Regions from separate parts of the Paucibacter sp. KCTC 42545 genome, predicted to be linked through region 1. Evidence: riboswitches for the same ligand, from Rfam matches in the RefSeq annotation. Region 1 holds a riboswitch; each other region holds the start of a gene.
What was found. Region 1 has a riboswitch for cyclic di-GMP ahead of AT984_RS04280 (biotin/lipoyl-binding protein). Riboswitches for the same ligand answer to the same signal wherever they lie in the genome.

Region 1 (7,240 bases):
CGCCGCGAAACAGTCGCGGTGGCGGCGGCGGTCATGGGGCACAGTGTGGAGACGGCTGTACGTGCCTACTGCAAGGCGCAGGAGGGCTTGCGTGCGGTCGAGCTGGGGCAGTATCTCGGCTCCCTGGAGAAGACCATCCTTGCGAGCTCTGCTGGCAATCTGGCGTCATCTGCCACTGAGTCCGTTCCGGCGGGAGCTTGTGCGGACTATGGCAATCCCTCTCCGTTCCGCTCTACTCTGCAGGTACAGCCTGACTGCAACAAGGTCGAGGGCTGCTTCTTCTGCGACAACTACCGCCTGCACGCCGATGAGGTGGACTTGCGCAAACTGATGTCTTGCCGCGCGGCGCTCAAACGTATCGTCCCGCTTCAGTTCGACTCGGTCATAGTTGAGCGTGTTTATCTTGCTATCGTCGATCGCATCGATGCCCTTCTGGGAGAGATCCGGCTGCGAGTGCCTAAGATCTATGAAGATGTGCGATACGACGTCGACGAGGGCGGCAACTTGACTAGCTACTGGTCGTCGAAACTGCAGCAGCTGCATCTGCTGGGGATGCTGTCCGACCGCTCGGGTGAAGCGTTGTGAACAGCGGGGGGGCTGGAGCATGATTAGCCCCGACCTGCGTCTCACCATGCCCTCCGCTTCGCTTGTTGGCACCTTCCCGGCCTATTTCCCCGCCGAGACAATTGTCAGCCGCGATGCGGAGGGGAGGGTGGTTTCGCGCTACGGAGATGTCTCCTGGAATCTCACCAGCATGAGTGCCGACGGCACGTCAGCGCTCATGCTGCACTTCCTAGCTGCTGGGGGCTCGACCGGCCCCGAGCTGGCTGCTCGCATACGTGAGCAGCACAAGGCGTTGATGTGGCTCTATATCGACGCAGGTAAAGTCCGAGCGCCAATGAGCATCAGGATTGCGAACTATGCGATTGCCGCTTGGTGGGGCAAGGCCAGCCACCGCGGCGTGGATCTATTCACGCTGCTTACGAACCCAAAGTGGGTCTCCGAGGATTCGGAATCTCTGACCACCTCTTACATCGAACTGATGCCAGGTTTGATACAGACACTCTGGCGCCACAGCGAGGCGCTGGGTCTGGAGCCAGGAATCGAACTCAAAGCGCTTAGGCAGGCGCTGCGCTCGACGACGGATGCGCGCCCCGATTCCCGCCAGACACCTCTTATCCCCTCTCGCGTCTACTGCGGCATCCTTGCGGGATTGGCTGCGCACATGGATCTGGTCGAACGCGATATCGATGTGCTCCTCAATGCATATCACTGCAGCATGGCAGCGTCCCGGGCTATTCCCATCGGGGCTTCGCCATCGAAGCGAAAGACCTACCGCGCCAAGGCGCTAGCCGACGTGATAGCGACTCTGCGACCTCTTGGCTATGACCCTGCTTCGATGGTGTCGCTCGAACACTACATAGCCGGACGCATCAGTGAATGCCAGGTTGGGCTAATGCTCAATGTCGCAGCCTTCAGCGGCATGCGGAAAGGTGAAGTTTTCACCCTTCCGCTGCAGGGATGCATCCGTACATTTGAGCACCTAGGCGCGACACATTACGAGCTCCACGGCTTTACCCAAAAGCTGAACAACGGTCAGAAGACACCGGCCTCCTGGATTACGAGTCGCCAGGGGGGGCGGGCCGTCGAACTGGCAAAGCGCATTGCCCGGACTATCCTGGCCGAAACGAAGGCTCTCCCAAACGGCAGTCAGCAGGCCCTTCTCTTCCCCTCGACTGCGAGCCCATTCAGATGCAAGAACGGCCAAACCCTAGTTGCTGCCTTTGCCCTGCTGCGCAATCGCTTGTGCCCATTGGTCGAGCAGGCGGACATCGACGAACTTGACAGGTTGGAGCTGGAACGAGACTGGCAGCGTGACGATATAAAGGTAGGCAACCGCTGGCCGCTGGCCTTCCACCAGTTACGACGAAGCTTGGCGGTTTACGCCCACCGTTCTGGCATGGTGACCTTGCCTGCACTTAAGGCGCAGCTACAACACATCACGCAGGAGATGACGTCCTACTACGCTGACGGCTACTCACGCGCCATCAACCTGGTCTTTGATAAGGATCACTTCAGCCACGAATGGAGTGCTTCTAAGACGGAGAGTAGCTACTTCGGCTACATCCTCGGCTTGCTGTTCTCCGACGAGAACTTCTTTGGTGGCGTGGGTGTGCAGCGGATGTCGGGCGTTCTGGAATCACGTAGCCGCGCGGCTACTCTTAGGCTGTTCACGGAGAAAAAACTCGCCTTTCGTGAAACCGTACTGGGTGGCTGTGTCTCGACGGAGGAATGCAAGGTCCAGCCGCTGGAGCCCATCCCATACGACTGCCTGGAGTCCAACTGCCCAAACATGGTGGTCTTCTCCAAGAGGCTGCAGGCAGTCGTGCGGTCTCAGAAAACGTTAGTGCTCACCCTGGAGCGAGAGATGTGCGGAAGCGTCGAGCATCGGCTTGAGGCGCGACATCTGGAGGTGCTTCTCAAGGCGCAAGCTCATCTGGAGGGAGGTAGTTAATGAGCGCTAAGAGTCAGGTGGGCAAGTACTTCGAAGCTCTTGGACGATTGAAGGCGTTGGGAGCGACAATCAATAGCGATGCAGTAGCCCTGGAGGCTGGCTCCGGTTGACCTGCACCCTCCCAGCCGTACCAGCGTAATGGAGAGGAAGTCCATCAACCAGGAGAATGATGGACATGAAGAAGAGCAGATTCACCGAGGAACAAATCATTGGGTTCCTGAAGCAGGCCGAGGCCGGCATGCCGATCAAGGAGCTGTGCCGGCAAGGCGGCTTCAGCGACGCCACGTTCTACAAGTGGCGGGCCAAGTACGGCGGCATGCAGGCCACGGATGCCAAGCGACTGCGCGAGCTCGAAGGCGAGAACGCCAAGCTCAAGCGCCTGCTGGCAGAGGCCCACCTGGACATCCACGCGCTCAAGGACGTCTTCGGCGTAAAGCCCTAGCCCCGCAGGTCAGGCGCGACGCGGCGACCCAGATGATTGCCCAGCACCATCTGTCCGAACGCCGCGCGTGCCGCCTGGTGGGGCTCTCCAGAGACAGCTATCGCAACCCGCCCGTGGTCGATGAGGCCACGCAGCAACTCAGCGCCAAGATCGTCGAGATCGCACAGGTGCGGCGCCGCTTCGGCTATCGCCGCATCCATGACCTGCTGCGCCCACAGTTCCCTGGCGTCAATCACAAGCGCGTCTATCGGTTGTACAGCCAGTCGCAGTTGGCGGTGCGCAAGCGCAAGAAGATCAGACGGGCAGCCAGCGAGCGCGTTCCGCTCACCGTGCCGACCCGAGTCAATGAGGTGTGGAGCATGGACTTCGTTTCCGACAGCCTGGCCAATGGCCGGCGTATCAAGTGCCTGACTGTGGCCGACGACTTCACGCACGAGTGTGTGGACATCGCCGTGGACTACGGCATCTCGGGCCAGTACGTGACGCGGTTGCTGGACCGGGCCGCGATCTTCAGGGGCTACCCTGCGGCGGTGAGAACCGACAACGGGCCGGAGTTCACCTGCCGGGCCTTCATCGCTTGGGCGCAAGCTCACGACGTGCGGCACATCCTCATCCAGCCAGGGCGGCCCATGCAGAACGGCTACATCGAGAGCTTCAACGGCAAGTTCCGCGACGAGTGCTTGAACGAGCACTGGTTCCAGACGCTGCCGCAGGCGCGCTCGGAGATCGCCATCTGGCGGCAGGACTACAACGAGGTGAGGCCGCACAGCAGCCTGGGTCGGATACCGCCGGCTGAGTTCGCGCAGCGCCACCGCACCAAGAACCAGGCGCCACCGGCTACACGCAACGAGATCAAGTAACCTTCAACCGGGACTTCCGCATGGCTGGTACGGCGGGAGGGGGCAGGTCATGAGGAGTGTCCAGCACCATCTCCTGCGTCTCGCGTGGATAGGCCACCACAAACATCTGCCGGCTATAGGCCAAACGAAAGTGCGCGACTTTGACGGTTTGCACGACGCCGTCAATGTCCACCTGCTCCTGGCTCCAGTCAAATTGGCAGGCGTCTCCCGGCACGAACACCAGCGGCACGAATGCGCCCTTGATGCTTGGCGCCAACTGCGCGGACTTCCATTGCTTCACGCAACGCTGCACGCTGTCATAGGCCCCGCGATAGCCTTCGCTCTGCAAGCCTTCAAACAAACGCTTGGCTGTGCGCCGCTGAGCCTTGGGCAGGTGGCGCTCGGTTTGCAGCCAACTCTCCAGCGTGGCTTGAAAGCAGCCCAGCTTGGGCGCAGGCTGATGCTGGCGAACATAACCCAGCGCTTCAATAGTTTGTAGATGCTTGCGCACCGTGGGCTGCGACAAGTTCAGATCCCGCGCGATGGAGCTGATGCTCTCCTTGCTGACCAAATGCCGCCGCCGGATCTCGGCAATAACTTCCATGTTTAACACCCCAGATTCCCCGGCGAAAACGCCGGATGGTTGCACACCCCAGGGTGGAAACTATTGGACGCTGTTTACCCCGGGAATCTGGAAAGTTTTGCACGCTGTTTCAGAATGAGTGCGTCTGCAACGCGGAAAACCACAGGACCCCGGCCTGAATTCGGTCGCCAAGGACCGCCTGCTCATCAAATCGCGGCCCATGGCGAGTACATGCGCACCAGATGCTGCGAGCTGTCGTCACCCAAGCTCGGATTTACCGGTTTTGAACACCATCCCTAGCACAGAGTCTGGTGGATTGCTACCCCTGCAAGATGGGGGAGTGCGAGTTCGTGATTTTGCCGTTAGATTTGTCATACGGTCAGCAGTTCATGAGCAAAGTCATGGAGTGCCAGCAAAGTTGCTTCGGCTTCTTTGCGATCAGGACAAGGCTCATACCCAAATGGGGAGGGCCTGAATCGCAAACCCGGCGCGAGCCGGCGACGCAAAGCCTCCGGTGTTGGAGGGTTCCGTTTTAAACACGGGACCTTCGCAAGATAGCGGGGTTGCCGGTCTGAGTTCCTCAGGTCGTCATCAAGCTCAGCGTTAGTCGGCCCGCCTTCGAATCCTTTGAGGGTTCAGAGAGCATGGCTTTGACGCAAGCGTTGTTCAGGCAAGAAGTGATGCAGGCCAGCCAAGCTCAATGGCTCGGCAGTATTCGCATCGGCCGCCCACCCAGCTTTGCCTGGGTCACCGGCTTGTCACTTTGCATGGCAGTGGCCTTGGTGAGCTACGCCATCTGGGGTGAAGTGACCCGCAAGGCCAAGCTGCCAGGCCTGCTGATGCCGACAGCGGGCATGCTGACCGTCAGCGCCCCACAAGTCGGGGTTGTGACTGAGTTGCTGGTCAAGGAAGGTGAGTTGGTCGCAGCGGGTCAGCCGGTGATTCGGCTGCGAAGCGATCGCACCACATCGCTGGGTGATGCAGCAATCCTCAACGCCCAGGCCTTGGCTCAGCGCCGGCAAACGCTAGAAACCGAACGGCTACTGACGCAACAGCAGCAACGTCAACGACAGCAAGCGCTCAATGATCGACTGCGCAGCTTATCCGCCGAAGAACGTCAGGCTCAGGCTGAGCTGGAAACCAACCGTTTGCGAGCTGGCCTGGCGGCTAAGAGTCTGACCCGCTACGTCGAATTAGAGAAAGACAGCTTTGTCTCGGCCGTGCAATTGCAGCAGAAGCAAGAAGAACTACTGGATGTGCAACTTCGTGAGCGCAACGCCGAGCGAAGCTTGGCCGCTCTGCAGCGCGACATTCAGGCAACCAAAGCAGAACTGCTCAACAACGAAACCAGTAGCAGCACCAGTCTGGCTCAAGTCGATCGTGGGCTGGCTAGCCTCAGCCAGGAATTCACTGAAAACGATGCACGTGGTGGACTAAGGATGGTGTTCAAAACCGGTAAAGCCGAGCTGTCGTCACCCCAGCTCGGCTTTACCGGTTTTGAACACCATCCCTAAAAATGTAGACGAATATTTGAAGAATATCCTTGTTTCTAAGGTTATTGGGTAAAGTTAGCCGTTTCTAGATTTTTTAAAGGTCGTACAATGCGAATTATAGCTCCTGAAGAAATTTCATCTGTCTCTGGTGGCGAGTTCGAGTGTGTTTTTCAACGTTTTTCTGATGATGGTGGTAGTGCCGGCGGTGGTGGATATGTTTCGTGTTGGGATTCAAGTATAGGAGTGTCATTCACCTTTACCGTTCAAGTCCTGTCAAATAATAGTACACAAATCACCGGCTACGCGAATGTCAATGGACAGACTGCGACCTATACGACCAACTCTGCGCAACAACTTGGCGCATTTGTATTGGGAGCAGGAGTCACTGCAACAGTAGTCGGACTTGGTGGCGGCGCCACGTTAGCTGGGGCAGTTGGCCTTGCAGCGAAAACAGGCTATTCACAACTCTGGGGCATGGGGAATCAACGGCCTCGGATTCCTCAGCCGCCTAGCTATTAACTTTTTGCATCAACTTGTGAGGTTGAATATCGACATTGCAAGTTTTTATAGGTTTTATATGCGATACTTGTTTCCAGCTTTGATGGGTGTTATTGATTTTGTTGTCGTTGGGTTGGTTGCGTTGTTTTTTAGTAGGTTATTCAGGCGGAGGAATTCATCAAGAAGGCTTGCCTCATTTTCGTATTTGTGGTTATTTATTTTGCTAGTGGGGGTGGGTATGATCGCTATTGGTGGGGCGGTTTACGGGGATCATTTAATTGAATTGGGTTCGTCTCTGGTTTGTCTTGGAGTATTTTCTGGATTTTCAAAGCTACTCAAGAAGAAGAGTGATGATTCTCCAGTCTGAATCCAGCGAATGCGCACTCGCAGCCCTTGCTATGATCTGCAGTGCACATGGGGTTCTGTCGCATTAAGCGTTTGAGACAATGGCCGCCATGGACGATTTCCACAAAGTCGCAATCAACGCCGCCCTTCGCCGAGTGCTCAAGCGCATGCACTTTCCGCTGGAAATCATGATGACTTGCGTGCGCTGGTACGCGGCTTATCCATTGAGCTTTCGCCACCTGGAGGAAATGATGTCCGAGCGCGGCGTGTCGGTCGATCATGCGACGGTCCATCGCTGGGCGGTCAAGATGTTGCCGGTGTTGGCCAAGTCTTCCGTCAACGCAAACACCAGGTCGAGACCGCTGCATAACCCGTTCCGCAAACTCGCGCACCTCAGCGGCAGCCGTTGGGCTAGCTCGCCGAGCAAATTCTATTTTGGAAGACTTGCTCGAAAGGCACTCGCCCTTTTTTAACGTGCGGCATGCCAATTTCTTGCGCCACAAAGGGCGAGGCTGCGCTTCAATT
Region 2 (7,240 bases), 900 kb from region 1:
GACCTGCGCATGGGCCAGGGCATCAGCGGCCTGGAGGTGTTCGACCGCCTGCTGGCCCTGCGCAGCCCACTGGTCGTCTTGTTTTTGTCAGGGCATGGTGAGATTTCCATGGCCATCGAAGCCGTCAAGAAGGGCGCTTTCGATTGGGTGGTCAAGCCCAATACCGCCGAGCTGCTGGCCAAGCTGCCGCAGGCCCTGGATGCCGCGCATGCGCGCGCCGAAGCCCTGGCCCGCTGGACCCTGCTGACCCCGCGTGAACGAGAAGTGGCCCGGCATGTGGCCCTGGGCACACCGAACAAGGAAATTGCGCGGCTGCTCAATCCGCCCTGCAGCCCCCGCTCGGTGGAGAGCCACCGCGCCCATCTCTTCGCCAAGCTGGCCTTTGCCAATGACAACGAGCTGGGCCGCTGGTTGCAACAACACGCCTGGCTGCAGGAATGAGGGCGCCAGCGCTCCTCCCCATACGCCTGTTCCGCCCTGCTGTGGCCCTCAGTTGCGCAAACGCTGCAGCTGCCAAGAGGCTTTCTTGAGCTAACTCAAACAGGCCCCGTCAGGCAGGCTTGGGCGTTTTTGAGTTTGCGAAATATCAAGGGTTAACCCCTTGCAGGCCGTTTCAATAGCGTCATCGGGATTCAAACCCTTCACTAGGAAACCTTGCAAACATGAACAAGCTCGCTACTTCCCTCGCCGTCATCGCCCTGGCCTGCACCACCTTCGCTGCCCAAGCCCAGCAAGAAGGCAACTGGATGGTTCGTGCCCGTGCCGTCAACCTCGACTCGGCCAACAAAGACACGACCGGCCTGGGCCTGAGCGTCAACAACAAGGTCATCCCTGAAGTTGACATCACCTACTTCATCACCCCCAATATCGCTGCCGAACTGATCCTGACCTACCCGCAAGGCCACGACCTGAAGGCCGGCGGCGCCAAGATCGGCACCCTGAAGCACCTGCCCCCGACCCTGTCGCTGCAGTACCACTTCATCCCCACTGGCACCTTCCGTCCTTATGTGGGCCTGGGCGTGAACTACACCAACTTCTCTGACGTGAAGTTCGACGCCAGCCTGGAAGGCGCTGGCAAGCTGAATCCTTCGATCGACAACAATAGCTTCGGCCTGTCGGTTCAAGTTGGCGCTGACGTGCAGATCGCCAAGAACTGGTACCTGAACGTGGACGTCAAGAAGGTCCAGATCGGCACCAAGGTCTACTCCAACGGCGTCAAGGCTGGCGACTTCAAGGTTGACCCCCTGCTGGTCGGCGTTGGCGTTGGCTACCGCTTCTAAGCTGACAATGGCTTGAGCCGAAGCCTGCGCGCACCACCGGGTGCGCCCACCTTCAGCCCCATTTAAAAACCGCAGCCTCGGCTGCGGTTTTTGCATTTTTGGCGCCCTTTTGCCACAGTGCCGCTGCCGACTAATTCACGCCCGCCCGCACTTCCAGCCGGGCGGCATACGCACAAAACGCCGCAGCCGCTAGAGTCCATCACAACTGCAGTGCCGCGGAAGTGGCGCGAGCAGCGAAGTCAATCAGAGGGCAAACCCGTTGAAAAGCGGGGACGCAAAGCCACCGGCCTACCGCGCGCAAGCGCCACGGCAGCGGGGTTGCCGGATGAGCGCCAGCTCGTCTGCTTTGGCGTGGCCCTCGCCCCGATTTTTTGGAGTGCCTCGGCCATGCAGCAGTACCCTGGATCCCGCGCCCGTCTTAGCAGCGCCTTGCTCCTCAGCTCTAGCCTTGGCCTGCTGCTCAGCGCCTGCGGCGGTGGCGACAACAGCAAGCAAGAGCTGGTGGCGCCAGCCAGCAGCGCCAGCGCGGCACCCCTGGCCACCGGCATCACCACCCTGGACCTGCCGACCGAGGCCCTGCCCGATGCCGCTGCCGCCTTGCAAGCCAGCCCGAGCTTTCACGCCGCCCCACTGCTGCTGAACCCACCGGATAACCGTGACGCGCAAGACCCCTCCACTTCTGCCCAAAGCCAAGCGCGCCAGCAAAGCATTCCCGCCGAGTTCAGCCAACTCTCTAGCCGCGGCCTGACGGTGCAGACCCTGGCCGCGGCCCAGCGTGCCCGTGCCATGGCCGCGGGCGGCGACAGTGTGGCCCCCATGGCCGCCGCCTCGGTCGTGTCCACCTACACACCCGCGCAGATCCGGGCAGCCTATGCCCTGCCGCCCATGCCCGCTGCGGGCAGTACCCTCAGTGCAAGCCAAGCCGCCCAACTGGGTGCCGGCCAGACGATCTACATCGTCAATGCCATGCACAACCCCTATGTCGCAGCCGAACTGGCCGCTTTCAATCAGAAATTCGGCCTGAGAGGCTGCAACAGCAAGGCAATCCCGACCACCACCAGCCTGCCGCTAGCGGCGGCCAGCACGAGCGCTTGCGAGCTTTCACAGGTTTACAGCACCCCGGCCGGGGGAATGACCAGCGCAGTACCTGCCTACAACGCCGGCTGGGCCACCGAGATCGCCTTGGACGTGCAATGGGCACACGCCACCGCACCGCTGGCCCGCATCGTCTTGATCGAAGCGGCCGACGCCTCGCTGAACAGCTTGCTCGGTGCCGTCAAGCTGGCCAATGCCATGGGCCCCGGCGTGGTGTCGATGAGCTTTGGCGCCAACGAGGGCAATTACACCGCCTCGGTAGACGCTGCCTTCAGCGCCGCCAAGATGACTTATCTGGCGGCCACCGGTGATTCGGGGGTCGGCGTGTCCTGGCCTGCCGTCTCGCCCAATGTCTTGGCGGTGGGCGGCAGCAGCTTGACTTACACCGGCACTGGTGCACGGGCGGAGTCGGCCTGGTCGGGCAGCGGCGGCGGCATCAGCGCCTATACCGCCACGCCCAGCTATCAAGTCAGCAGCGTGCCCGGCATGGGTGTGGTCGCGCGCCGCAATGTGGCTGACGTGGCCTTCAATGCCGACCCCAACACCGGCCAGTACGTGGCCGTGCAATCGGGCAGCACCATCAACTGGATCAGTGCCGGCGGCACCAGCCTTGCCACGCCTCAATGGGCGGGCTTGGTGGCCGTGGCCAATGCGATGCGAGCGCAAAGCGGCAAGGCCCCGCTGGGCGCCGCCCACGGCATGCTCTACCAACAAGTTGCCAGCGTGCCCGGCAACTACGCCAGCGCTTTTGCAGACATCAACAAAGGCGCTAACGGCACTTGCGCCAGCTGCGCCGCCAAAGCCGGCTACGACACGCCCACGGGCTTGGGCTCACCCAATGCCACAAGCTTGCTGAGCCTGGCTTCCGGCGCCACGGTGGCCAGCCCGGCACCGGTGCTCACCGCCGCCAGCATCAGCGGCCAAGTTGGTACGGCCTTGAGCTTCACCGTCTCGGCCCAAGCCGCCAACCCGTTGACTTACAGCCTGAGCGGCGCCCCCGCCGGCATGAGCATTGCGGCGAACGGCACCGTCAGCTGGCCCACGCCAGTGGCAGGCACTTTTGCGGTCACCGTCAGCGCCAAAGACAGCAAGACCGGCCTCAGCGGCCAAGCGGTTTATACCGTCACCATCGCTACGCCCGCCGCTCCCAAGGTGGCCAGCGCCAGCATTGCCGGCCAGCCCAATGTGGCGCTCAATTACACCGTTAGCACCACAGCCAGCAATCCTGTCAGCTACACCCTCAGCGGCGCCCCCGCCGGCATGAGCATCAGCGCCAGCGGCGTATTGAGTTGGGCCAAGCCGGTGCTGGGCAGCTATAGCGTGACCGTGACGGCCAAGGACAGCAAGACCGGCTTGAGCGGCACGGGCGTGATCAGCCTCAAGATTGCCGCCAGCACCACGCCGCCGGTCAGCGGACCACAGATCACAGCGCCGGCCCTCAGCGGCGTCGCGGGCAAGCCGTTGACGGGCGCGATCAGCATTGCCGCCCCAGGCGCCAGCAGCCTCTCGCTGAGCATTGCCGGCGCGCCGCTAGGCATGGGCTTCTCGATCAGCGGCATGACGGTGACAGCCTACTGGCCCGCCCCCATCACCGGCAACTATGTGCTGAACATCCGGGTGATCGACCAGGCCGGCCGCCAGGCCAGCGCCACGATGCCCATCACCATCACGGCCAAATAAGCCGCGGGCCAAGCAAGGCAAAACACCTCCCCTCCCCCAAAGGAGGGGCAGGAATTGAGGGGCTAAAACAGGACTTGTGACGCAGAATCACAGACCTCGTTTAGCCCCTTGTCGCTGCCCGCCATGCCTCTGCGTTACTTACTCTGGATTGCTCTTGCTTTGCTCACCCTGGCCGCCGGCTGGCATGTCAGAAACACCGAATTTGTACGCGACTTGATCAACCCAGGCGCCGGCAAGGCCCGCCCGATTCAGTTCGACAACGGCAGCCGCCGTGAAGCTCCCGAACCAGCCAAACCCTTGCCGGGTGCTGCCAAGCCGCTGCCGCAAGGCGTGATGCGCAAATGCCTGCGCGGCCGCGAGGTGGTCTACACCGATGTGGCCTGCCCAGCAGGCTATGCGCAGGGCGATGTGTCGGGCGGCACGGTCAACACCGTGGCCGAGCCTGGCCGCCAAGCTGGCGCAACGGGCACGCCTGCATCGGCCGGCGGAGCCGCGTCGGCGCCGGGCAAAAAGGCGGCCTTGCGCGAGGTGCTAGATATGAACAGCAATAACGATTTACGTCAGCGCATGATGGATCGCGCCATCGACCAAAGTACGCGCTAGTCTGCGCTGCGCTTCAGCCAGCCGGCTTTGCTAAGCCTGCAGGCTGAAGTTACATCACAAGTCGGCAGATACTGCCGAAACCAAGTCCGCTGATCAGGCCTGCGCCGCGAACGCATCCCGCGTCAGATTCTCCGGCGCGCCATCGGCACGGCAGACCACATCGTCCTCGATGCGCACGCCGCCGAAGCGGCTCAGGTGGGCCACCAAATTCCAATCCACCGCGGCGGCTGCGGGCGTGGCCTTGAGCTTGTTCAGCAAGGTCGGGATGAAGTAGAGGCCAGGCTCGATGGTGACCACCATGCCAGGCGTCAACGTACGGGTCAGGCGCAGATAGGGATGGCCTTCGGGCTTGGGCGACAGCGTGCCGCTGTCGTCAGCCATGAAGCCGCCCACATCATGCACCTGCAAGCCGATCAGATGGCCGATGCCATGCGGGAAGAAGGTGGACGTCACACCCTGCGCCAGCTGCTCAGCAACGCTCAGCTTGACCACGCCGAGGTCCTGCAGAATGCCCGCCACCTTGGCGTGGGTGCTGAGGTGGATGCTGCGATAGTCCACGCCCGCACGCACCTCATCCACCAGCGCCAGCTGGGCCGCTTCCATGCGCGCCAGCAAGGCGTCGAACATGGCATCACCGGCGCTCCAGGTGCGGGTGATGTCGCTGGCATAACCGTTCACTTGCGCGCCAGCGTCGATCAGCAGCGCGCGGGATTCGGCCGGGGCCTGCGCCTCTTGGTACTGGTAGTGCAGCACCGCGCCATGCTCGTTGAGTGCCACGATATTGGTGTACGGCAGATCGCGGTCGGTGTGGCCGCAGGCAGCCAAATAAGCGCGGTGAATGTCCAGCTCGGAGGCGCCGGCCAGGAAGGCGGCCTTGGCAGCCAGATGGGCCGGCACGGCGCGGCGCGAGGCCGCGCGCATTTGCTCCAGCTCGTAGCCGGTTTTGTTGGCGCGCTGATAGTGCAGGATATTGAGCAGATCGGCCGGGTTATTGGGCGTCACGCCGTCCAGGGCGGCGTCCGCCTCGCCAATGATGGCCAGGCGGCCAGGCACTTGCAGATGGGCGCGCGCCTCATCGGGCTGGCCGATCACCACCAGCTCCACCAATTCGGTCCACTCGCCGGCCGGGTCGCTGGGCGGCACATGCCAGAAATCGTCCGGCTGGTAGTACACCACCCGCGGCTTGTGGCCAGGGCGGATCAGCAGCCAGCTGTGCGGGTGGTTGACCAGCGGCAGCCAATGCTTGAAGTGCGGGTTGGGCGCAAACAGATAGGGCCGGTCGTCCAGAAACGCGTACTTCTCGATGCCCGAGGCGATCACAAGCGCATCAAAGCCACAGCGCGCCAGCGCCTGTTCGGCCTGAGCTTGCAGTTGATGGAGGTGGTGGGAGTAGGTCTTAGTCATGACTGAATTGTGAGCGAAATTCCGCTCGGCTTGTATTTTATAAATATATTAATGCATCGCGGCGATGCAAGCCTGAGGCGAACCGATGCGTCAAGCAGGTGCGGCGCAGTTGCAATGTGCAGCGCGGCGCCCTGCGCACTCAGCCATTCTTGTCCCACACCACGCCCTCCTCGGTGAGCATGGCGTCCAGCGGCACGTCGTGAGGCAAGGCTTTCAGCAAGGGCTGGAAGCCGTGGGCATAAGCCAAGCCCGCCGTGGCCGGGCGCGGTGTCAGCGAGGCCAAGGTGCGGTCCATGAAGCCGCCGCCATAACCCAGGCGAAGGCCAAAGGGTCCGTAGCCCAGGCAAGGTACCAGCACCAGGCCGGGCTCGAACACCTCGGTGTCCTTGGGCTTCAAGATGCCGTAGGCATCCTCCTCCATCGGGCAGCCCGGGTACCAAACCTGAAAACTCAGCGTGCCATGGACCTTGTCCACCACCGGCAGGCCGATCTTTCGCTGCGGGTCAGATTCGCTCCAGCGGTACAGCGCCGGCAGTGGATCAAACTCGCCTTTAATGGGCCAGTAAGCGCCGATGGTCAACTCATCGCGCGGAATCAGCCAGGCGCGCAAAACGCTCTGCAGCACCTCGGCGCGCTCCAGGCGGTCGGGCATGTCCAAGCGCTCACGAATCAGCTTGGGGCGCAATTTCTGGCGTTCAGCAGCACGGTCATCAGTCAAGTCCACGCGGTACTCCAGCAGCAAAGACACATCTGAGACCATTGTGCAGTGCCGGCGCGACTGGCGTGAGCGGGTTTCCGGTGGTCTTGACTTGACTCATCTTGCGCCGGCGCCCGTTCGGCCATCTGCGCTTTTCAGACCTGCGTGATCCGAACATCCGCCAAATGCCGCTGCACATCGCTGGCCTGGCACAGCGAGGTGCCCGACTTCAGCAGCGCGGCCGCACCCGCCGCCATGGCGTGGCGCAAGGCCAGTTCCAATTGATCATGCTGATCATGCTGAGCAAGCGACCACACCAGCGCGGCCAGGAAGCTGTCGCCCGCGCCGATGGTGCTGGACACCTCCACCTTGAGCGCCTGGGCGCGCCAAGCCTGTTGGGCCGAGACCAGCAGCGCCCCCTCCTCCCCCAAGGACAGGGCCACGATCTCGGCTTGGCCCTGCTCGATCAGCGCGCGCGCCG
Region 3 (7,240 bases), 1.5 Mb from region 1:
AAGCACACGAGGTTCCAGGAGCTTGTCGGCGACCTTGAGCGGATGTTCTTGCTGGGCAAGGAATTACGGCAGCCTGTGGGCGGGGTCATCAATGGCGGCGCAGGGGTTGGCAAGAGTACCTTGTGCCGCTACTTCATGGACACCTTGCCCCTGCATAACCTGACCGAAAGCGGGTCTGGCGTGTTGTACCTCCGTCTGCGACGCGGGCGATCGTTGGCCGCCGTGGTGCAGCAGATCCTTGGCCAATTGCAGTACCCACTGTTTAAGGTCAATGATGCGAACCTGGATGCCAAGCGCTCTTTGACCTTGGATGCCTTGCGCCGCCACAAGATCAGGCTCTTGTTGATCGATGAAGCGCACCAAGTCATCACCCGAAACTCGGCCAAGCGAGACGATGGCTCATGGGCGGCGACACATTCCGTTTGAGGGGGCTGCCGCCTTTTCCCAGCTGACTGGCGTTCCACAGGCATGGTTTGAGCACCGGTTGCCTCGTTGGCTTGATCGAGATCGGTGGCGCGAGATCGAACTTTTCGGCCAGGCATGGCGCGACGACTGGACTCTTCGAGGAACGCATCAACAGGTCTGCACTCTGTGTCTGTCAGAACAGGGATTTGCCCGGGCCGAATGGGACTTGAACGCATACGCGGCCTGCCATCTGCACGGGACAATTCTGCTCGATCACTGCGGCTATTGCGGTCGAGGGATTTCGCCAGATCGACCGGCCGTGGACATCTGCAGTTGTGGCCACTACATCGCAGCCGAGATGATGCCTGCAGACTCGGCCGTAGTTCGATGGTCCGCAATGTGCGCTGATGCGGTAGGCGCAGGTGCCGGCATTTGCGCCACGGACCTTGGTGGCTTGAGCCTGCTGCAAGGCCTGAGCGCCGACGGTGCTTATCGAGTTCTGTTGGCATTCGGAGGGGGGCAACCAGCGCTGCGGGGCCGAGTGCTCAATAGTGTTGAGTCATGGCTGACCAGTGCGGCCATGCATGAGGTGCTCGCGACGGCGATTCGTAGGATGGCCGAGCCAACTGGGTTCATGTGGGGCTCTCGAAGTGAGGTCCAACGATGCACTAGCAGTTTGGCTGAGCAGCAGCTTCGCGGCGTGACGCCCTTTGATCGGACTGCCGCCGGGCACCTTCGAAATGCCATGGGTCTACCTGCCCGCTGGCGTAACAGGCGCCCTGCCTTTCACCATCAACTCGATTTATTCACCTAGGTTTCTTGTGCGTTCTCGAGGCCACAACATGTTGAACCGACACCCATTCTTGCTATGCCTTTTCGCTGGACCATTCCAATCCTTCGACATTTCGACGCTCGGTTGGCGGCGCTCGCCAACGTCCCTTTTGCGCAGCCACACGAGGCGCCGAATTCCTGGTTCACCCGTGCCGCAGCGATGCAAGGGTGCACGGCCAAGGAATTCGCGACCTATTTGGGGTTCTCATTCCGACAAGACTTCGACAGCTTCTATTACTTTGCTTTCCGAAAAGTAAGGGCTACCTCGCCCCAGGTTCAAGGGCTTGAAGCAGGGCGCATCTATTTTGATTTTTCTAGGAAGAAGAAAGAGTTCGGATATACGCTGCCCAACCCTTACTACCGACGCGGTAGGTATCGTTTCTGCCCGCTTTGCCTTCAGACAGCGAGGGTTCCTTGCATCCATATGTACGCTCGCATGCGAGAGCTAGTCTTCTGTCCTTGGCATCGATGTTTACTTGAGGAGCAATGCCCGCATTGTCAAGTGCCTATCGAATTAGTGCAGGACATGATCCAGCCCGCTAAAGGCAAACCTGGGGTGGAGGATCTAAGTTTGTGTATGCAGTGTCAACAGCCATTGCATGCAGTGGTAGCGTTGCGCATCGACTATCGGATGCTGAATGCCATGCCACTCTGGCTACAGAATTGGGGGCGCAATGGGCCTGGGCCGATTGAGGGGCGAGGCATCAGCAGCGAACGCTACACGGAGTTCAGTGAACGACGGGCCAAAGCAAGGGAAGCGACCGAAGTCTAGCCAGGTTCGCACTGCTGAGAGCCGCTTGATCTTGCAGGCTCGACCAATTCATCTACGGTATCGAATTCGAAAACTAGGAACCAGCAACATGATCGGGAAACTGCTGCGCCTCATCACCTGAACTAATCCAAGAATCGCTACTTCAACAATCGGCCCCAGTATGCATTTGACCCCGCAAGTGCCCGCGCCAGCTGGCTGTTATTGCGACAGAACCGTAAATAGTCCTAGCACAGAGTCCGGTGGGTTGCTACCCCTGCAAGATGGGGGAGTGCGAGTTCGTGATTTTGCCGTTAGATTTGTCACACGGTCAGCAGTTCATGAGCAAAGTCATGGAGTGCCAGCAAAGTTGCTTCGGCTTCTTTGCGATCAGGACAAGGCTCATACCCAAATGGGGAGGGCCTGAATCGCAAACCCGGCGCGAGCCGGCGACGCAAAGCCTCCGGTGTTGGAGGGTTCCGTTTTAAACACGGGACCTTCGCAAGATAGCGGGGTTGCCGGTCTGAGTTCCTCAGGTCGTCATCAAGCTCAGCGTTAGTCGGCCCGCCTTCGAATCCTTTGAGGGTTCAGAGAGCATGGCTTTGACGCAAGCGTTGTTCAGGCAAGAAGTGATGCAGGCCAGCCAAGCTCAATGGCTCGGCAGTATTCGCATTGGCCGGCCACCCAGTTTTGCATGGGTCACCGGTATCTCGCTGAGCATGGCGTTGGCCTTGGTTACCTTTGCCATCTGTGGTGAAGTTACCCGCAAGGCCAAGCTGCCGGGCTTGTTGATGCCGACGGCCGGGATGCTGACCGTCAGCGCCCCACAAGTCGGGGTTGTGACTGAGTTGCTGGTCAAGGAAGGCGATCTGGTCGCAGCGGGTCAGCCGGTGATGCGGTTGCGAAGCGAGCGCACAACATCGCTTGGTGATGCAGCAATCCTCAACGCCCAGGCCTTGGCTCAGCGCCGGCAAACGCTAGAAACCGAGCGGATGCTGACGCAACAGCAGCAACGTCAACGACAGCAAGCCCTCAATGATCGACTGCGCAGCTTGGCCGCCGAAGAGCGTCAGGCTCAGGCTGAGTTGGAAACCAACCGTTTGCGAGCTGGCTTGGCGGCCAAGAGTCTGACCCGCTACGTCGAATTAGAGAAAGACAGCTTTGTTTCGGCCGTGCAACTGCAGCAGAAGCAAGAAGAGCTGCTGGACGTGCAACTGCGGGAGCGCAACGCCGAGCGAAGCTTGGCAGCCCTGCAGCGCGACATTCAAGCGGCAAAAGCAGAACTGCTCAACAACGAAACCAGTAGCAGCACCAGCCTGGCTCAAATTGATCGTGGGCTGGCTAGCCTCAGCCAGGAATTCACCGAAAACGATGCTCGCGGCGGATTGACGCTCACCGCACCCCAGGCAGGCCGGGTGAGCGCCATCACCATTCATCTGGGTCAGCCGGTGCAGGCTGGGCAGACACTTGTGAACTTGATACCAGAAAGTGCGCAGCAAGGCGCCTCAACCTTGGAGGCGCAACTCTACGCGCCGAGCCGAACAGCGGGTTTCGTCAAACCCGGCCAGGTTGTCTGGCTGCGCTATGCGGCCTACCCCTATCAGAAGTTCGGCATGGCTGAGGGCGAAGTGCAAAGCATCAGCCAGACCCCTATTGCTGCTCAGGATTTACCTGTCGGGCAGGGACAGGCCTTGCTCGCCGCTGCGCAGGCCAATGAACCCCTATACCGAATTAGTGTGAAGTTAAAAAAGCAGGACGTCACCACCTATGGCAATACGCAAGCGTTGAAGGCGGGAATGGCGCTTGATGCTGATGTCATGCAGGACCGCCGGGCAATATGGGAATGGTTGTTCGAACCCGTATTTGCCGCTTCGAGTCTTTTCAAAGATCTCGGAGGTGGAAATAGGTTCAGCCATAGCGAATGATTTTCTCAAAGCGCCAAAACGAAACAGCCGAAGATATTTTGATTGAATCAAGGAGTTTTGATTAAAAAATTCTACTGATTTAGTTAATGCAGAGTAAATGACGGCTGAAAATTTTTATGTGTTTTTCTGGCGGCCACTGGGGTCACGATTGCAATCTCCTCGGGCCAGTCTAGGGTGCGGTTGGCGGCAGATGTACTGTGCCGGAAAAGTATGCGACAGTCGATTCTGAGTAACGAATAGACTAAATTGAATTTTTCTTAGGGATCGATAAATTTAATCCCAATCTCTGCCTCGATATATTTGGGTTTTTGAGTATCAAGGTACCGCTGCTGAGGCAGGCTGTGGCTTTTGAATGGGGTCCGGCATAAAGTCGTTGGTTGTTTTGTGGCTGGCTATTGGGGCTGGCTAAAAATTCTTGAGAGAGACATTGGAAGTTGACGAAAATGTCGAAAAGCATTTGGCCAAAGTGGCTGGATTGTTGGTTGAAATTGAGGGATTTCAATTGGCAAATAAATCCTCAAAAAAAAGGGTGTATATGCGTATTTTGCAAAACGAAGAATTGAATTTGGCGTCAGGTGGAGATAGTTGGGCTGGTACTCCAGAAGGTCGAGCACCGTATGTGTCGCCATTTACTCAGTGCATGGTTGACTCTGTCGGATGGTCGCAGGCAAATGCAGTGATCGCTGGCCTCTATTGCGGCGGCAAGAAGGTTCTTCAAATGCTTTCCAGTGACAACCCGTAAGTAAATTTTAGAAGTGCTTTAGAACAAGGCCGGAGTGCATTGCATTCCGGCTTTTAAAAAATCAAATGAATAAAGCCAGAGCGTTTTTTGAAAATTTCTTGCTGCTAATTGTTTTGGCGGCCGCCTGTCAAATTATTGGTTCATTATTGAAGCATCTATTTTTTGGGTTCGTTGGTTCGCGTGAATGGTTGACTGAGAATTTTTTATTATCAATTTTCTTTCTGGTTGAAGCTGCAATTTTGGCGGTCGTTCTCGCGAGAGTCAACAGGGGTATCTCGATTGGGGACTTGCTTAAACCTTTTTGGCTTGAGACGTTGTTAATTTCTTTTGTATATTCGAGTGCTATTCTTGTTGTTGCAGTGGCCTGTAGTGGCAAAAATGTTGCGGAAATTTCACCGAATCTCATTAATCCATTCAATCCGGTTTCAGAATATTGGTGGGCCTCTTTTGTTGGTTTGTTGATTAAAGCCTTTCAAGAGGAGTTGCTGAATCGAGGCGTACTGCAGCCTTTGATGGGGGAAATGTTTTCTAGCGAAGTAATTGGCTTGGTTGTTGTTGCGGTTTTGTTCACGTTGGGGCACCCTACGGATAATTTCATGATAGTTTTTCCTGGGGCTGTGGCGCTGGGGGTTGTATTTTTAATAACTAAATCAGTATTGTCATGCTCGATTCTGCATATTTGCATGAATATTTCTTTTGATATTTTATTTGGGTCAAATTTCACTGTCTCGCCTTTGTTGGATTCGGCCGTTCTAGAGAATGTGCGCCCAGTATTCTTTCTTGTTGTAATGGCGATGGCTTTTGTTCATTTGTATTTGAAAAAATATCACCATAGTATGACTTAAAGGTTGAGTTGTTGATTAATTATGAAGAATATATGGCCTTCAAGAGTTGGAGTCAGAGCGTTCCAAATGCCTGATCAGTGGTGCATTGTTTTTGGCTTCAATGGTAGTCACGAGGTCGCATTTGATTGAAAGAATGTGGCGTTATATTTGTCGACAACAATGAGAATTGTTCTCCAATCTGAGTCTGCGGAATGTGGGCTAGCTAGTTTGTCTATGGTTTGCAGTGCCCATGGCCTGCATCATGAATTGGCAGATCTGCGCCGGCGCTTCCCTGTCAGCCTCAAAGGCGCAACCCTTCAGCACTTGATTGCGCATGCCGCAGCCCTTGGTTTTTCTTCGCGCCCATTGCGCCTTGAGTTGCATGAGCTTGGCGAATTGCAGGTCCCCTGCATCCTCCACTGGGATCTGAATCATTTCATCGTTCTCAAGAAAGTCCTTCACGGCGGCAAGGCCGCAGTGATCCTCGATCCGGCTGTTGGCGAACGACGCTTGTCGATGGGCGAGATATCTCGCCATTTCACCGGCGTGGCTTTGGAGTTGAGCCCCAATGCGGAGTTCAAATCCCAAGCCCCGGCGCCAAAGGTGTCATTGCGAGCCTTGACTGGCAAGGTCATGGGCCTTAAACGTTCGCTCCTGCAAATCTTTGCCGTGGCCGTGGTGCTGGAGTTGTTTGCTGTTCTTGCACCCTTGTTCAACCAGATGGTGGTGGATGATGTGCTGACCTCAGGAGACCGCGATCTGTTGTCAGTGCTGGTGATCGGCTTCGGCTTGCTGTTGGTGGTGCAGACTGCCGTCGGCCTGGCTCGGTCTTGGATGGTGATGGTCTTGGGCCAGACCTTGTCCTTGCAATGGATGGGCAACGTGTTCGCCCATCTGGTGCGCTTGCCGGTGGACTTTCTTGAGAAGCGGCACTTGGGCGACATCACCTCGCGCTTCGGCGCCGTCAGTGCCATTCAAAAGACTTTGACCACGGCCGCCATTGAGGCGGTGCTGGATGGCCTGATGGCCGTGGCCGCGCTGGTGATGATGCTGATCTATGCGCCTACGCTTTGCGCGGTCACCGTCACAGCCGTCGCAGCCTACGGCCTCCTGCGCTGGGTGGCCTACCGACCCTTCCGCGATGCCGCGGCCGAGCGCTTGGTGGTGGCCGCCAAAGAGAACACCCATTTCCTGGAAACCCTGCGTGCCATCACGCCGCTTAAGTTGTTCGGCCGGGAAGAAGAGCGCCGTGCCCGTTGGCAGAACCTGATCGTGGATGTGCAAAACCGCGATGTGCGCACGGCCAAGATGAGCATTGGCTTCACCACCGCCAACACCTTCATCTTCGGGCTGGAGAACTTGCTTGTGCTGTGGCTGGGCGCCAAGCTCATCATGACGGGGCAGCCGGTGCAGGCCGGGCAGACGCTCGTGAACTTGATTCCCGAAACTGCGCAGCAAGGCGCCTCAACCTTGGAGGCGCAACTCTACGCGCCGAGCCGAACAGCGGGTTTCGTCAAACCTGGCCAGGTTGTCTGGCTGCGCTATGCGGCCTACCCCTATCAAAAGTTCGGCATGGCTGAGGGCGAGGTGCAAACCATCAGCCAAACGCCTATTGCTGCGCAGGATTTGCCGGTCGGTCAGGGGCAGGCATTACTCACTGCGGCGCAGGCCAATGAACCCCTCTACCGGGTTAGTGTGAAGTTGAAAAAGCAGGCGATCACCACCTATGGCAACACGCAGTTGCTGAAGGCCGGCATGGCACTGG
Region 4 (7,240 bases), 820 kb from region 1:
AGTTATGCAACGGTCTCAGATCATGGCGAGGCTGGCAAGGGCGCCTTCGCTGGAGTCTGATTGGAGGTGTAGCTTCATTTATGCAACTGTGCTCGAAGGCGGCGAATAATTGAGTAGGGACCTGTTACGGTTACAGTTTCACTATTTAAATATACATATACATCGCTCTCGTCCCACCTTAGAAAACTGGGCCCCTTTTGACAAAAAACCAGAGGCTCAACATCGCCGACATCAACATACCCAAGATATTTAACGTTTTCGAAAAATATATCCAAAGCGGCAGCGTCATCTCTATTAAATGAAAAAGTAGCTGGCAACGCGATCACAACAGAAACCAATGACCCAAGGCCGATCAGCATTACGAATACAACAGGAGATTCAATGTCAACCGAAATGTAGTCAAAAATTAGTTTTGAAAAAAAAATAGTTAGCGCCAAGCAAGCTGCCCAAGAAGTAAACTGCTTGAAAGATTGAAAAAGCAGAAGTCGTCGCCCAAGCGACAATCCCCAGGAAATATTTGAAATTGATCTCTTTGACATCAAACACTCCGGATTAAAATTCAACCGACGGCGCACGTGTGCGCCGTCAAGCTAATATATTACCTTACATAAACCTTGTAGACATAATACGAACCGGCGCCCACCATTCCTCCTATGATTGCACCGACTGGACCTGCGGCAGAGCCAAGAGTTGCGCCAAGGCGAGCCCCAGCCAGGTAGCTGCCAATTTGCGCTCCTCCGACAGTTACTCCTGCCGCAGTTACGGCGGACGCCAGATTCGCACCATTCACTTCATTCGTCTGCTCAAAAGTCAATACTTGCATACCAATTTCCAAGTTTCCAGGCAGATTCCGGGCGCCCGGTTCCCGCTTTAGGCACAGCGCCTAATATTACGAGTCCTATCGATTGTTTTGTTAAAAGCTAAATTCTTACCAATGCAGCCAACACCAGCTCCAACACCCACTCCCAAACCTTCCTGCGGTCCTGCATCACATCCGCATCCAACGCCATGCCAGCTTTCAGGGCTTGGGTATTGCCGCAGGTATTGATGGCCTGCTTCTTCAATTTCACGCTAATCCGATAGAGGGTTACCTGCGCCGCTGTGAGCAAAGCCTGTCCTTGACCTACCGGTTAATCTTGCGCGGCAATGGGCGTTTGGCTGATGCTTTGCACCTCGCCCTCAGCCATCCCGAACTTCTGATAGTGGTAGGCCGCATAGCGCAGCCAGACAACCTGGCCAGGTTTGACGAAACCCGCCGTTCGGCTCGGCGCATAAAGCTGAGCTTCCAACGCTGAGGCGCCTTGCTGCGCAATTTCTGGAATCAAGTTCGCGAGCGTCTGCCCGGCCTGCCTGGGGTGCGGTGAGCGTCAATCCGCCGCGAGCATCGTTTTCGGTGAATTCCTGGCTGAGGCTTGCCAGCCCACGATCAATTTGAGTCAGGCTGGTGCTGCTGCTGGTTTCGTTGTTGAGCAGTTCTGCTTTTGCCGCTTGAATGTCGCGCTGCAGGGCTGCCAAACTTCGCTCGGCGTTGCGTTCACGCAGTTGCACGTCCAGCAGTTCTTCCTGCTTCTGCTGCAGTTGCACGGCCGAGACAAAGCTGTCTTTCTCTAATTCGACGTAGCGGGTCAGACTCTTGGCCGCCAATCCGGCTCGCAAGCGATTGGTTTCCAACTCAGCCTTGGCTTGACGCTCTTCGGCGGCCAAGCTGCGCAGTCGATCATTGAGCGCTTGCTGCCGTTGACGTTGCTGCTGTTGCGTCAGCATCCGCTCGGTTTCTAGCGTTTGCCGGCGCTGAGCCAAGGCCTGGGCGTTGAGGATTGCCGCGTCACCCTGCGACGTTGTGCGATCGCTTCGCAGCCGTATCACTGGCTGACCCGCAGCGACCCAATCGCCTTCCTTGACCAGCAACTCAGTTACGACACCGACTTGTGGGGCGCTGACGGTCAGCATCCCGGCAGTGGGCATCAACAAGCCCGGTAGCTTGGCCTTGCGGGTGACTTCACCAAAGATGGCAAAGGTGACCAAGGCCAACGCCATGCTCAGCGAGATACCGGTGACCCATGCAAAACTGGGTGGCCGGCCAATGCGAATACTGCCGAGCCATTGAGCTTGGCTGGCCTGCATCACCTCTTGCCTGAACAACGCTTGCGTCAAAGCCATGCTCTCTGAACCCTCAAAGGATTCGAAGGCGGGCCGACTAACGCTGAGCTTGATGACGGCCTGAGGAACTCAGACCGGCAACCCCGCTATCTTGCGAAGGTCCCGTATTTAAAACGGAACCCTCCAACACCGGAGGCTTTGCGTCGCCGGCTCACGCCGGGTTTGCGATTCAGGCCCACCCTAAAAGGCATCGGCCTTGTTTTGATCCCAAAGCTGCCAATGCAACTTTGTTGGCAATCCATGACTTTGTTCATGAAGTGCTGATCCGGCGGCCAATCTAACTGTCGAGCTGAAAACTTGGTAGGCCCCACATCGAGGGGGTATCAGAATATGTCGCCATGTGGTATAGCAGCACTCAATCCAAGGAACGGTAACTCAGCGAGGTCGTAACTAGGCGGCGGCGACAGACTTGGGCCGGTCAGCAGCCCAGTTGCACAGCACTGATTGCCAAGTCGGGCCCATTCGCCAATGCAAGGAGCTTGAGAGTTGCAGTTGCGCCTCTTCAGTTTTGTTGCCACCCCGCTCGATGAGCCTCCGACGTCGCATCATGGCGGGCATCGTCCTCGGCATGGACATAGGTGTTTGTGGTCAAATGTTGGAGTGCCCAAGGTTGTCGCGCACGATCTTGAGGTCCACTTGATTGCTCAAGTTGGATCCTGCGGTATCCCGAACAGTCATTTCAGCGTGATGGCGGACAGTTTGGGCGCGCGCAAGCGCCTGGGTTGATGGTCGCTCAGCCTTGTCGAGCGCCAGAGTTGGAACATGAATCTCGTGGCCGTTAAGCATTCTCGTCGCATGCTGGGGGAACCATACGGGGCTTGAGCCAGGCGGGCAGCTTTTGAACGTCGATCATGACCACATCGTCTGCGACTTGCTCCAGATCCGCCAAGTAGGACAAGCCACTCTGGTGGTCCTCCAGTTCTAAGTCGATACCTGTCCAGCCAGGCTTGACCGAGTTCATGCGATCCTTGATGGCCGCCACGGGAACCCGACGATCCTCCGGAAGGACGTATTTCACCCGCGCGATAGAACTTCGGTCGGTGGCCGATATCGTTTGGAGCCCGTGGACGTCTCGGAGTTCCCAAAGCAGGAACATGCATTGACGCTCCTCGCGAGGCGTCATGCGTCCGCGCTCTATTGCATCACTCATTCTCTGGATGAGTTCGCAAAACCTGACCTGCTGCAGGCCAGAGAGAGGGGGGAGAGCTGAGCCATTGTTCATCGATGTGTGCAAGGTCCCATCAACGCTCTGCACCCGACGATGGATCAAGGCGTTCCGGATTTCCGCCGTAGCCTCGTACAGAGCTACCAATGCATCCCAGACGAGCTGTGAAATTTCCGTCATCTGGCCACCGAGATGAGTGCGAAGCGCCTTGATCTTTGCTGAAGCCTGAAACGGCACCTTTATCGTCGTAACCCTGCACAGGGCTAGCTCTACCGCCATGTCCAAAACCTTCCATGCTGCGATGAAAAACAGCGTCATGAGACGTCGACGCAGTAGGTTGGTCGCATGTGTGCAGCGGCCGTCGTGAAAATCGACTTCAAGGTGTATGCGAACACCATGCGCTGAGAATATGAAGGTCTCTGAAGACGCCACAAGCGACGCAACCGGCACCCCTTCGGCTAGAAGCTGCCGCTCTAGCTCAGTGCATTCGAGAAAATGAGATTTGGGCATAGCCAGTATTTTCTCGCTCCCCCTTCACCCCGAAGACTATGGCGCTGAGCAATTGCTGCCATTCTTTGGGCGACCATGATACGGCGCAGTTTAGTCAGTGCGCACGCCTCAGCGCCGCTGTAGGCCTGCCTGCAAACTCTGCATGCCCCGGGCCTGGGTGGACTGCCCCGGCTTCTGCGGAGGTCGGTTGGTGCGAGCCAGTCTGGCTTAGCCGGATTTGCGAGTTACCGATGGTAGTTCGCCTCGGCTTCAGTCGGCTGGACGGAGCCGGCCGCCGCCCCGGCGAACGCGGAAGCGTACCGCGCGTCGGCGCGTCAATGAGTTGATCACCCAGCAGATGCACCTAGCGCCCCCCCCCCGCCCACCTTGAAGGTCTTCCGAAATGCCGGCGGCTTGGCTGCTTCGACCCACAAGCGAAAGCTAAGCTTCATCGACGCGCTGTACGTCCACACCGAAGTTTTGGCGCGCCGCGTGGACTGGATGCCGTCGTCCTGAATCTGGCGGCGGACAGGTCTGCTGAAGCTCCGCTTAGTAAATCGATCAGCCCCCCGCATTCATGGGGGTTGGAGTCCGATTGCGCGCCCCGAAATCCAAACCTGCCGATGTTGGCGGGTCCTTTTGACGTTGACGTGCTTTCTTCGGTTGACCCAGTAGTAAGCCGCCCGCCCAAACAACAACGATCCGGGAATGAAGCTTGACGCCGACTAACGACCATGAATACGCCGTGCTGGGCGGAGTGAACCGTGCCAGCATCGGCCGCTACCTGGCCATCCTCTCCAGCTCGATCTCCGCCGGGCTGGTGTTCGTGCTGCTGCAGGCACAGAACTACGCCCAGACGATGGGCTTGGATGTCAATTTGCCGCCGATCGTCTTGTCGTTGGTCGGAGCCGGCGCGGTCTACACGGTGCTCTTCTGGCTCCTCAAGAACCACGCCTGGAAATGGCGGCCGCTGTCAGCGCTGCTCAAGGTACCCAACTTGGCCGGCACCTGGGACTGCAAGGGTGAAACCCTGGACCGTGACGGCAAGATCACCTACGCGTGGACGGCCGAGGTCACGATCATTCAGTGCTGGGACAAGCTGCGTGTGCGGCTAAAGACCTCGCAGTCGGGCTCGAACAGCATGGCAGCCGCGCTGACCCATGACAGCGTTGATGGCTGGCTGCTGCTCTACCAATACCGAAACGACCCAAGGATCGGCGAGCCCGAGCTGAACTCGCACGTCGGCACTTGCAGCGCGACGTTCTCTAAGGATCTCAAATCCGCCACCGCTGAGTACTTCAATGGTGTGGGGCGGGCAACGTTCGGCAAGATGACCTGGACCCGGAGGCAATGATGGCGCGCGATATCAATCAACGACTGCAGCAATTGCGCACGCGCCGCGACGGAACTGGCGGCACCGTCAATGAGGGGTTTACGCTGGACTCGCTCTTTGCCAAGTCTGCACTGCCCGTCGAATTGTGGGAGTCCCGCGGCAAGGCGGACCAGCCTCACACCCGTTACGCACTAGGCTCTATGCAAGCCGTCAGTGACACCTACACCAAGGTGAGCAAGGAAACGGCGTTTCGCGTCGCCAACCAGCTAAAGGACCGTCTAGCGAAGCGCGGCATCGTCGCGGAGTTCGAGCTGCAAGGCTCGGTTCCGCTCGACGTTCACATCAAGGGCGTCAGCGACGTCGACCTGCTGACGCTGGCCAGCGAACTGTTCTCGTACGACGTCAAGGGCTTCAAAGCGCTGCATGGCAAGTACTGCAATCCGGCAAAACGTACGGCGCTGGAGGTTCTGATCGAACTTCGTGGCCACGTCGAAACCGACTTGGCCGACGCCTTTTCCGCGGCCAAAGTGGACAAGACCGGTGCGAAGGCTGTCAAGATTTCTGGCGGCTCGCTGGCCCGCGACGTGGACGTTGTCCCCGCCGTCTGGTTCGATACCGCGCAATATCAGTTGACTGGCCTGGCCTCAGATCGAGGCACAAAAATTCTCGACAAGAAGGCCAGCAAGACCATCGAGAATCAGCCCTTCCGCCACATCGAGCTGATTGGCGCGCGCTGCGACAAGATCGGCGGAGGCCTGCGCAAGGCGATTCGCCTGTGCAAGAACATCAAAGCTGACTCTGACCGGAACATCACGCTTCCCAGCTTCGACATCGCTTCGACCATGTACCACGCAGACATGAAGGCCTTGCGCCTTGGATCCTTCTACGAACTCTCGATCCTTGCCGAGACGCAGCGGCATCTCGACTACCTCGCCTGCAATCACGGCGTGGCGAAGACCTTGTACGTGCCCGACGGCAGCCGATTGATCTTCGATACGAACGAGAAGCTGCGCAGCTTGAACGACCTGTCGCGCGACATGGACGAGTTGCTGGACGCCGTCTATGCGGAACACACTCCCGCCTATTTGGCGCAGTACCTCATGAGCGACAAGCGCCAAGCGATCAGCAAGCTGGCGGCTTGACCTCTAACTCCTGGGCTTCAGCCATCTTCGAGGCGGCGGCAGCCTGCGGTCAGCCCCGCTCCAGATCGAGTTCATCACGGGTTAGCGGCAGTGCCATCGGCGGGGGGCGCTGCGCTCGAATCGCGAGATAGAAGCTCCGAAGCGTCTTGCCCCAACAGATCAGGACTCACCTCAGTCGTCAGTCGCTAGACTTGCGTTGCGCCCGCCGAAGCAAACGCAACACCCAAACGTCCGAACACCTAGTCGTTCAAAAATTCAGCAAAAGCAAACGCAACGCTGAGCCGGTTTTGTGATTTGCAACGGATTTTGCGTGGATTTCGCAGCTTCTCCTGGGAAAGTAAACGCAACAGCGAACCCGAAGTACTTGGTTTCGATAAATTTTAAGCGTCGCCAACAACTAGGCTCAGCGGAATCGCTCAAGCTGCAGGTAGTACCACATCCCCAAAGCCAGCATCTTGCGCCCCAGCCAATCGCCCACCGGCGCGCGGACATGGTTGAAGCGCTGGAAGACGTCGAAGGTCTCGGTCTCGGCCATCACGGCGGCCGCCATCACCTCACCGACGATATGGGACGTGGCCAGGCCGTGGCCAGAATAGCCCTGCGCGAACAACACATTGGGGGCCAGTTTGCCGAGCTGCGGAATGCGATTGATCACGATGCCCATATTGCAGCTCCACTGGTAGTCGATCGCCACGCCGCGCAATTGCGGAAATGTGCGCTCGATGCAGGGGCGCAGCTCCGCGGCAAGGTCGCGCGAAGGTTCACCTGAATAGTTGGCGCCGCCACCGAAGAGCAAACGGCCATCCGCCGTCATGCGGTAGTAGTCGAGCACAAAGCGGCTGTCATAGACCGCCAGGTCATACGGATTGAGTTGGCTTGCCAACGCGCCCAAAGGCTCGGTCGTGACGATGCCGCCAGGCGCCGGAAAAATCATGCCGCTCAACTTGCGCT

Region 2: it holds a riboswitch for cyclic di-GMP, as region 1 does, so the genes downstream of both, AT984_RS00395 (S53 family peptidase) here and AT984_RS04280 (biotin/lipoyl-binding protein) in region 1, are expected to answer to the same signal.
Region 3: it holds a riboswitch for cyclic di-GMP, as region 1 does, so the genes downstream of both, AT984_RS19770 (HlyD family secretion protein) here and AT984_RS04280 (biotin/lipoyl-binding protein) in region 1, are expected to answer to the same signal.
Region 4: it holds a riboswitch for cyclic di-GMP, as region 1 does, so the genes downstream of both, AT984_RS08020 (HlyD family efflux transporter periplasmic adaptor subunit) here and AT984_RS04280 (biotin/lipoyl-binding protein) in region 1, are expected to answer to the same signal.

The regions. Positions count from the first base shown of each region.
Region 1 covers NZ_CP013692.1:972,397-979,636, forward strand. Annotated here, with positions in the region: gene AT984_RS04250 (hypothetical protein) at 1-585, shown strand, start outside; gene AT984_RS04255 (hypothetical protein) at 605-2,515, shown strand; one part of gene AT984_RS04265 (IS3 family transposase) at 2,691-2,934, shown strand; one part of gene AT984_RS04265 (IS3 family transposase) at 2,934-3,817, shown strand; gene AT984_RS04270 (ArsR family transcriptional regulator) at 3,810-4,445, opposite strand; cyclic di-GMP riboswitch class I at 4,847-4,950, shown strand; gene AT984_RS04280 (biotin/lipoyl-binding protein) at 5,186-5,893, shown strand; gene AT984_RS23410 (hypothetical protein) at 6,312-6,737, shown strand; gene AT984_RS23920 (cysteine peptidase family C39 domain-containing protein) at 6,721-6,804, shown strand; partial or broken gene AT984_RS04285 (IS6 family transposase) at 6,826-7,047, shown strand.
Region 2 covers NZ_CP013692.1:73,905-81,144, reverse strand. Annotated here, with positions in the region: gene AT984_RS00405 (response regulator transcription factor) at 1-441, shown strand, start outside; gene AT984_RS00400 (OmpW/AlkL family protein) at 663-1,280, shown strand; cyclic di-GMP riboswitch class I at 1,520-1,606, shown strand; gene AT984_RS00395 (S53 family peptidase) at 1,668-4,055, shown strand; gene AT984_RS00390 (hypothetical protein) at 4,179-4,658, shown strand; gene pepQ (Xaa-Pro dipeptidase) at 4,752-6,062, opposite strand; gene AT984_RS00380 (5-formyltetrahydrofolate cyclo-ligase) at 6,202-6,822, opposite strand; gene AT984_RS00375 (1-phosphofructokinase family hexose kinase) at 6,915-7,240, opposite strand, start outside.
Region 3 covers NZ_CP013692.1:4,620,897-4,628,136, forward strand. Annotated here, with positions in the region: gene AT984_RS19755 (ATP-binding protein) at 1-426, shown strand, start outside; gene AT984_RS24015 (TniQ family protein) at 395-1,219, shown strand; gene AT984_RS19760 (TniQ family protein) at 1,274-2,008, shown strand; cyclic di-GMP riboswitch class I at 2,404-2,507, shown strand; gene AT984_RS19770 (HlyD family secretion protein) at 2,581-3,909, shown strand; gene AT984_RS23100 (hypothetical protein) at 4,337-4,651, shown strand; gene AT984_RS19775 (CPBP family intramembrane glutamic endopeptidase) at 4,717-5,496, shown strand; partial or broken gene AT984_RS24020 (cysteine peptidase family C39 domain-containing protein) at 5,710-5,988, shown strand; gene AT984_RS19785 (ABC transporter transmembrane domain-containing protein) at 6,109-7,240, shown strand, end outside.
Region 4 covers NZ_CP013692.1:1,793,481-1,800,720, reverse strand. Annotated here, with positions in the region: gene AT984_RS22895 (hypothetical protein) at 75-539, opposite strand; gene AT984_RS08025 (hypothetical protein) at 921-1,070, opposite strand; gene AT984_RS08020 (HlyD family efflux transporter periplasmic adaptor subunit) at 1,180-2,025, opposite strand; cyclic di-GMP riboswitch class I at 2,234-2,337, opposite strand; gene AT984_RS23940 (hypothetical protein) at 2,749-2,946, opposite strand; gene AT984_RS08015 (hypothetical protein) at 2,939-3,643, opposite strand; gene AT984_RS08005 (Cap15 family CBASS effector) at 4,530-5,168, shown strand; gene AT984_RS08000 (hypothetical protein) at 5,168-6,289, shown strand; gene AT984_RS07995 (NAD(P)/FAD-dependent oxidoreductase) at 6,693-7,240, opposite strand, start outside.